DNA from 2 places in the Janthinobacterium paucivorans genome. Region 1 is predicted to be linked to the other one. Evidence: predicted binding sites of a transcription regulator. Region 1 holds the regulator's gene; the other holds the start of a gene.
What was found. Region 1 encodes FliA, which starts transcription of late flagellar genes. Its sites were predicted from a motif close to CTAAAGTTTNNNNNNNNNNNGCCGNTA; they were not measured.

Region 1 (4,417 bases):
GCGTTTGGCGCCACCGGGATGTTGTCGGCGTGTCCCACGGCCGACAGGCGCGACGCTTGCACACCGCTGGCGATGAACAGGCGCACCACGGCGCTGGCGCGCGCGGCCGACAATTCCCAGTTCGAGGCAAAATTTGAATTGCTGATCGGCTGTACATCCGTATGCCCTTCCACCTGCACGTCGTGCGTATCGTCCTTGAGCAGCACGGCCACGGCGCGCAAGGCCTGGTCCGACTCCGTCGTCAAGCCGGCAGCGCCCGGATCGAACAGCACGCTGGCGTTGATTTCCACGCTCACGCCGCGGCTCGTCTGCGTGACCCTCACTTTGCCTTCCTTGACCAGCGGCGCCAGCGTCGATGTGAGGTCCTGCGCCAGGCGCGTCATGTGTTCGCGCTCGCGGCGGATGGCTTCGGCGCGGCGTTTCAGGGCGGGGTTCGGCAGCGCGATGGCTTGCGGCGCTTCCATGATGATGGGCGGCGCGCCCTTTTCCAGGCTGAAGGCCTCGCCGATGGCATTCTGGAAGACGCGGTACTTACCTTCGTTGACTTGCGAAATCGCATACATGACAACGAAAAAGGCGAACAGCAAGGTAATGAAGTCGGCGTACGAAATCAGCCAGCGGTCCTGGTTATCCGCTTCCTCGTCATACTTCCTGCGCGCGCGCCGCATCATGCTCAGTGCTCGTGCAACAGGCTGGCCACGCGCTCTTCGATGATGCGCGTATGGTCGCCCGTGGCGATGTCGTACAGCACGGCGGCCGTGATCTCGTACTGCAGCACGCGGCGCGACACGATGGCCTTGAGTTTATTCGCCACCGGCAGGAACAGCAGGTTGGCCAGCCCCACGCCGTAGATGGTCGAGACAAACGCCACGGCAATGCCACTGCCCAATTTGCTCGGGTCGGTCAGGTTTTCCATGACGTGGATCAAGCCCAGTACGGCGCCCACGATACCGATGGTGGGCGAATAGCCGGCCGCCGATTCCCACACCTTGACGGCCTGGCGCTCGGCCATTTCGTAGGCAGAGATTTCCACATCGAGCACCTGGCGCAGCTTGTCGGGCGCAATGCCATCGACGATCATCCTCAAGCCCTTGGCATTGAAGCGGTCGGTCGTGTCTTCCATCAGGCGCTCAAGCGCCAGCGTGCCGTCGCGACGCGCCGTCAAACTCCATTGCCCGATATCGCGCGCCAGCGCGGCGCGCGTATCGGCGGGCGGCAGGAAGACCCAGCGCAGCATTTGCATGCCGCGCGCGAAGGTGCGCAGCCGCGTTTGCAGCAGCACGGCACCAAAGGTGCCGACGATGACGATGGCAAAGGCGGCCGGCTGCAGCAGGGAGGCCATCTTGCCGCCTTCCAGTGTCTGGCCGACCAGCAGGCCCGCCAGCGCCAGCGCCAGCCCGATTACGCTGGACCAGTCCACGCCTGCTCCCTCAAAGTTGCGCGCAGGCGCGCGACGGCCTGGGTATGCAATTGCGAGACGCGCGATTCGGACACGCCCATCACCGCACCGATTTCCTTCAGGTTCAGCTCTTCTTCGTAATACAGGCCCATGAGTATTTTCTCGCGTGGCGGCAGCGCGTCGATGGCATCGATCACGGATTGCCGGAAATCGGTATCGAGCAGGGAACGCAAAGGATCGCTATCCTCGTCCACGCAATGGCGGTCAAGGAAGCTGTCATTGCCGTCCGGGTCATGAAAGTCTTCGTAGTACACCAACTGGTGCCCACCGCCATCGCCCAGCATTTCCTGGTAGTCCGTGAGCGACATTTTGAGCAGCTTGGCCACTTCCGACTCGGTCGGCGGATGACCGAGGCGCTGCTGCAAGGTACTCATCGCCTCTTCGATCTTGCGCATGTTCTGGCGCATGCTGCGCGGCAGCCAGTCGCTGGTGCGCAATTCGTCGAGCATGGCACCTCGGATGCGCAGCACGGCATACGTCTCGAACTGCGCGCCATGCGTCTCTTCGTAGCGACTGATAGCGTCGAGCAGGCCGATCATGCCGGCCTGGATCAGGTCATCGACCTCGACCGAAGGCGGCAATTTCGCCTTCATATGGTGCGCCAGACGCTTTACCAACGGAATATGCTCCGTCAGCAAATAGTCCTTGTTCGATTTCCCTTTGACCGTGTACATAGGCTGCTTATTGTTTTAACTGCTATCGAGTGCTGATAATGGAATCAGGCGCTGAACTGGTGCAGGCTCCCCGTCTGGTACAAGGTGCCGCCGAGCACTGGCGCCGCCGAACGGGCCAGCCGCTCGGCCAGTCCGCGAAACGCCACCGAGGCCCCCGCCAATGGAAAGGCATCGACCACGCTGCGTCCCAGACGCGCCGCGCGGTGTAGATACTCGTCGGCAGGCACCGACCCCATCGAGGTCAATTTCACGGCCAGATAACGGCTCGCCGCCTGCGCCATATTATCGTACACCACTTTTGCCTCAGATTCGGAAGCGCCGGTAACAAGAATGCCAAACGGACGCCGTCCCAGTTCCTGGCTCAGGCGCTTGATGAGGCAGTAAGCGGCCTTGATCGAGGTGGCGCTGGTCGAGACCTGCACCACGATGTCGGATGAGGCCATCAGCGGCACGGGGAAGCAGTCGCCCGCGTCGGCCATGACGCCGTCGACCAGCACGATGCCGCTCTGGCGCGCCAGCACCTCGAAGGTCTTGCCTAGGCGGCGCAGTTCTTCCTCGCCAGCATAGTCCAAGCTATCCATCAGATGGTTGCGCGCGCCCAGGCTGGCCACGCCGAAGCCTTGCGGCACTTGATGGATGACCTGGTTCAAGGCGCACTGCTGGCGTGCCACGTCGCGCAGGCTGGCGCCGTGCGCCAGTCCCAGGCGGGCAGCGACGCCGTCGCTGCCGCCGCTGGCGTCGAGCAGCAGCACGTCATTGCCGCCGTACACCAGCGAGGCCCCAAGGTTGACCAGCATGGCGCCCTTGTCGTCTTGCGGCGTGGCCGACAAGAACGTCATGACGCGCGGCTGCGGGCCGGCCAACATGCGGCGCAAGCCTTCGGCCTGGTCGAAATCAAAATTAGCCAAGGTGCACCCCGCGCGCTTCATTGTTGCGCGACGCCGCCTGTGCCATCAACAGCGGCAGTTCGGCATCGGAAAACTGTGTCGCCGCGGCATCACGCTTGAGCTTGAAAGCGCGGTCGATCAGGTAGCCACGGTCGGCCAGGTACAAGTCTTCCGGCACGCGCTGGCCATTCGACACATAAAACAGGTTCAGTTTCTGGCGGATCACCACGTCGAGCACATTGCCGATCGAGGCCGCTTCATCGAGCTTGGTCATGATGCAGCCAGCCAGGCCGCTGCCCTGGTAGGCGCGCACCACTTCGTTCAAGGTTTCCTGCGTGGCCGTGGAGTTCAGGCACAGCAGGCGTTTCACGTCGGCGCCGGCGCCAGACAGCATGGCCACCTGTTCGGTCACCATCTGGTCGCGCTGGCTCACGCCCACCGTATCGATCAGCACCGTGTGCTTGTTTTTCAATTCCTTCAAGGCGATGCGCAAGTCCGCCTCATCCTTCACCGAATGCACCATCACGCCGAGAATCTTGCCGTAGATGCGCAGCTGTTCATGCGCGCCGATACGATAGGCATCGGTGGTGATCAGGGCCAGCTTTTCCGGGCCGTGGCGCATCACGCAGCGGGCCGCCAGCTTGGCCGTGCTGGTGGTCTTGCCAACACCGGTCGGGCCCACCAGCGCAAACACGCCGCCCTGCTCCAGCATGGCGTCTTCGTTGGCGACTGTATTGAGGTTGCGGCTGAGGACGGTCTTGATCCAGCGCATGCTTTGCGCGCCATCCAGGCCGGCGGGCAGCTTGTCGATCAGGTAGCGCGCCAGGCTGGCCGAGAAACCGGCGGCCAGCATTTCACGCAGCACCACGGCTTTTTGCGGCTCGCGCTGCTGCGTCGAGCCCCACGAAATTTCCGCCAACTGGGTTTCCATCATGCCGCGCATGGCGCGAATTTCATTCATCATGCCGCTCATCTCGGCGGCGGCATTCTCTTTCACGTGCGCCAACGCGCTGGCCATCATCTGCTGCATGCGGGCCATGTCCACTGGCTCGCCGGCTGCTTGGCGCGGTGCGGCAGGACGTGGCGCAGCCGGGCGTTGGGCCGGGGCGGGCTGACGCTGCGGCGTGGCGAACTGGGTCTGCAACTGGGGCCGCGGCTGGGACATTTCGGACGCCGCCGGCGGCGACGCCAGCGAAGCGGCATCGTCATTGGCCAGCGCCAGGATTTCCACCACGCCATCGGCCTGGCGGTTCGACAAGATCACGGCATCGGGGCCCAGCGCTTCACGCACCTTGCGCAAGGCATCGCGCGACGAGGCACCGGTAAATTTTTTCACATTCATGATCGGCCTCCCTGGGCGGGGGTAGCGCAATACTGGCTGAACTGTGTGACCATCA
Region 2 (4,417 bases), on a different contig from region 1:
AGTCTTCGTCGACACGTATTCCGATCCGGCCACGCCACCGCAAGTGAGCATTCACCGCCCGGACGGCAGCATGGTGGGCTGGCTGGAAGAAAATGCGCTCAACACCAGCCATCCGTATTTCAAGTACAAGGCGGACCACCTGCCGACGCAGTACGGCACCCTGCAAGCCGACGATGGCCAAACGCTCCATTATTCCATCGTCAAACCGTCGAACTTCGACGCGAGCAAACGCTATCCCGTCTACCTGTCGACGTATGGCGGCCCGCACTCGCAGCACGTGGCCCGCCGCTGGGGCAACAACTTCGACCAGTACATGGCACAGCAAGGCTTTGTTGTCTTCCGCCTCGATAACCGGGGCTCGTCGCGCCGCGAGCGCGCCTTCACGGACGCCATCTATCACAAGCTGGGCGCAGCCGAAGTGGCGGACCAGCTGGTCGGCATAGCCTGGCTGGGCAAGCAAAGCTTCGTCGATCCCAAGCGCATCGGCGTGTTTGGCTGGAGCTATGGCGGCTTCATGACGCTGCGTTTGCTGTCAGCTGCATCAAGCAAGATCGCCATGGGTGTCTCGGTGGCGCCCGTGACCGACTGGTCGCTGTACGACACCCACTACACGGAGCAATTCCTCGGCATGCCTAAGGAAAACGTGGACGGCTACAAAGACAGCACCGTGTTCGCCCACCTGGACGGCTTGCAATCGCCGCTGCTGCTGGTGCATGGCATGGCTGACGATAACGTCTTGTTCAGCAACAGCACGCGTTTGATCGACGCGCTGGTCAACCGCGGCGTGCAATTCGACCTGATGACCTATCCGGGCGCCAAGCACGGCATCTCGTCGCGCGCGGGCCAGCGCCACGTGTACAAGAAAATTGAAATGTTCTTCAAGCAAAAGCTGGCCAATCCGGCGCCATAAGTTTCGCGCTGCACCCACAAAAAAACCGCCGCCTGTCTTGCGACAGGCGGCGGTTTTTTCATGTGTACGGCGAGTTACGGTTTGCGCGTGATGGTTTCCACTGCGTCTTTCACATCGCCAACTTTCTTTTGTACCTTGCCTTCGACCTGGTTTGCCAGGCCCTTGGCTTGCTGTTCTTCGCTACCGACGACTTTGCCAGCGGCTTCCTGGACTTTACCGCCGACTTCCTTCAACTTACCTTCGACTTGATCTTTGTTCATGATAATTCCTCACTGTAGTTGCTTCATCTGCTGTCCGGCCCAACAGGGCCGGCGCTGCGGCTCACACGCTGCGGCAAACTGTTGCTGCGTGTCGATGTGTTCATAGTACGCAGCGACTATCAAAGGTTCTGTACGGTTCCTAACACAGCAGCGGCATCGCCGATGGGCAGAAGGCGCGCTCGGGCAAGCCCAGCCCACCTTGCAAAACATCAGCCGCATGGCGCGTCGCGTCATTCAAGTTTTACGCGCCCCACGGGTCGAACAGGTTTTGCGTATAAAAATTGCTGGCATTAAGCGGCTCGACGTCGGCCACCAGCCTTGCATTTTGATAGTCGATTGATCCATCCAGGAACAGTAAAAATCGCTGAGCTGGCGCACTGCCGCGTCCGTCCATGGCGCTGCGCCCATGCGTTCGACGAGACCGATGATGCGCTCCTTGGCCGCATTAGCGAGGATGGCGAACGAGTCCCGGCGGCTGCGGTCAGCGGGAATGTCCGTGCTGCACAGCCAAAATCATCATGTTTTCGGGCCGAAAAAATGCCCCTGAAATTTTTTTGCATACGGACAAAAAACCGGCATATAGTTGCTTCATCCCATGACGCGCGAATGCCAAGGAGATTATTGCCATGCAACTAGAAGCTCTGTTCCAGCATCCCCACGCCCTGCCTGCCGCCCCGAAGATCGTCGATGAACTGGTGCGCAGTTTCAACAACCCCGCCATTGCCACCGAGGAGATCGCGCGCCAGCTGGGAGCCGACCCTGCCTTGAGCGCCAAGCTGCTGCGCTTGGCCAACTCCGCCTACTACCACGTCTCGCGCAGCATCGGCACGGTCGAAGACGCCGTGCTGATGCTTGGTTTTGTGACTGTACGCACGCTCGTCATCAGCTCGGGCCTGGTCAGCGGCTACAAGGCCGTACCCGGCCTGAACCTGCCGCAGTTCTGGCGCTACTGCCTGCATAGTGCCGTGTCGGCCCGCTGGATCGCCAAGCAGACGGGCGACAACCAGGATCTGGCGTTCACCATCGGCATGATGCATGCAATCGGCCAACTGGTGATCCATGCCGTCATGCCCGAGCAAGCCATGCAGCTCGACAAGATCGCGCCGCCGTTTGACGCGCGCCGGCTCAACGCCGAGCGCGCGTCGCTGGGCTATGACTATGCGCAAGTGGGCGCAGAACTGGCGCGCCGCTGGAAGTTTCCCGCCACCTTTGCCGAGACCCTCGCCGCCTTTCCCGATCCGCTGGCCAAGGCACCGTTAAATCGCCTGGCCGCCATCGTGCACCTGGCCGCCTGGCGCGCGCGCATTGATGAAAACCAGTTGAGCCATGAAGAAATTATCGCTTGCTACCCCAGCGAGGTGGCTGAAGCGCTGAACTTGCCGCCCTTGGCGCTGGTGGACAAGATGCCGCCGCCAGCCGAACTGAGCGCGGGACTGGAAGAACTCGTCAAATAAAGGCATCGGTGGCGACAGTGTCGAGACAGCATCCATGCAGCCTGGCGGGCAATTGTGCTGCCCGCCAGGCTAGCTGCAAATTATTTTCACTTTTTTTAAAACATACCCTAAAGTTCCAGATGAGCACGCCGTTAATCTAGACAAGCGGTAATCCATTCACTAGTTACGGGTGTGCTCATGACCTCCAACGACGTTCTCTCGATGTATGAAAATATTGCAGGAATGACCAATAAAATGGTGGTCGCAGCGCGTTCGAGCGACTGGGATGGCTTCGATACCCTGGAAAACCAGTGCGCCGCCGCCGCCAGCCCTACCATGACAAGCAAGGTGCCCGCCCAGACCGGCGCCTCGCGCCAGCGCAAGATCGATTTACTCAAGCAAATCCTGGCAAACGACCGCGAAATCCGCACCATCACGGAACCGTGGATGACGCAACTGTCGAACAACATGCCGGAATCGCGCACCCACATGTAAATAAGTTCGTCGCATCAGTAACGACAAAAGCACCTGAGGGTGCTTTTTTTACATCTGCCGCCGTGCCGCGAGCGCAGCATTTGTGGCACTCAAGCGGCAAGGAGGCGGAATGTGGAAGGCGAACCCCAGGTATCTCCTGGCGTCGCCTCGCTGCCGGTTGCATCCGGCGTTCGCGAGCACATCGTCGGCATCGCAAACCGCTTCCAGACCCAGGCGTTTATGCAACGCTACACCTGTTTGCCGCGCCACACTATCGTTGGTGACTGCGACAGGCTGGGACTGTTTTGTCGTAGAGCAAGTCCACTGCGTTGATCATATCACCATCTTTAAAATATAGGCAACACCGTAGCCAGGTATTTTTCTATCTTTTTTGAATATCTTTTTTAATATCAAATTTAGCTAACCTGGCAGCAGCATTAACGCGAGAACGGCTCCACTTCGGGCTCGGCCACCTCTGCCTCCACCGCCTCCGTCAACACTGGCACCTCTTTCTTGCGGCCAAACGGTTTGCGCAGCAAGACCCAGTATTTTGACGGCGCGTTCGTGCCAGGCGCTTGCTTGCGCTTGTGCTTGCGCTTGCGCACGACATATACAATAAGCGCCGTCAACAACACGAAGGCCAGGGTGCCAATACCGAGCCATAGCAAGCCATTTCCGCCTGCCTTCGCTTCCTTGTCAGCTGGCGCTACCGCCTTCAGGGGCTTGGGCTTGGCATGCGGCGCCTCCGCCACGGCAACCGGTACGGCGGCGACGACGGGCAGCGCCAGTGCCTTTTGCAAGGCGCCGATCTTGCCTTCCAACTCACCCAGCTTTTCATTAAGTGCGGCATTTTTCTGATCCAGCGCCACGCACTCTTGTGCCTGCTCCAGCTTGGCCTGCGGCACGCAAGCGCCCGCTGGCGCCTTGGCGCGGCGCAATGGCGGCGGGCCAGCCAGCGTGGGTGCAGCGGGCGGCGACACAAACACGCGCGCCGGACGTACCAGACCCTCGGCGCGCGCGCGGGCCGCCAGTGCGGCGAGATCGGGTGGCGGCGCGCCGGGCGCAGCGCGCGGCAGTGGCAGTGGCGGCGATAGCGGCACAGACAGTGGCACGGGTGCCGCAATGGCGGGCCCGACTGGCGCACTGGCGGAGGCGACGATGGCGGTGGCCGGCGGTGCCGGCGTCAGCCACAACGTAGCGAGGCGCACGATGGCACCATTACCATTGCCCAGTAATAAATACAAATGCACGTAGCCTGCCTGGATCGCTTGCGCCGTACTGACGCGCACATAGCGCCGCCCGCCCCGCTCCAGCGGGCTGATCGTCAACGCTTTCAGGGC

Region 2: ACQ4V8_RS07970 (flagellar protein FliT) is a predicted target of FliA. The motif match lies at 2,732-2,758, and genes of this name have one in related genera.

Annotation. Positions count from the first base shown of each region.
Region 1 is NZ_JBNYXR010000001.1:182,777-187,193, reverse strand. Features, by position in the region: gene motD (flagellar motor protein MotD) at 1-668, opposite strand, end outside; gene ACQ4V8_RS00800 (flagellar motor protein) at 674-1,420, opposite strand; gene ACQ4V8_RS00795 (RNA polymerase sigma factor FliA) at 1,402-2,133, opposite strand; gene ACQ4V8_RS00790 (MinD/ParA family ATP-binding protein) at 2,178-3,041, opposite strand; gene flhF (flagellar biosynthesis GTPase FlhF) at 3,034-4,362, opposite strand.
Region 2 is NZ_JBNYXR010000005.1:95,985-100,401, reverse strand. Features, by position in the region: gene ACQ4V8_RS07990 (S9 family peptidase) at 1-910, shown strand, start outside; gene ACQ4V8_RS07985 (CsbD family protein) at 985-1,170, opposite strand; gene ACQ4V8_RS07980 (hypothetical protein) at 1,412-1,564, opposite strand; gene ACQ4V8_RS07975 (HDOD domain-containing protein) at 1,797-2,624, shown strand; gene ACQ4V8_RS07970 (flagellar protein FliT) at 2,802-3,098, shown strand; gene ACQ4V8_RS07965 (type IV pilus assembly protein FimV) at 3,515-4,417, opposite strand, start outside.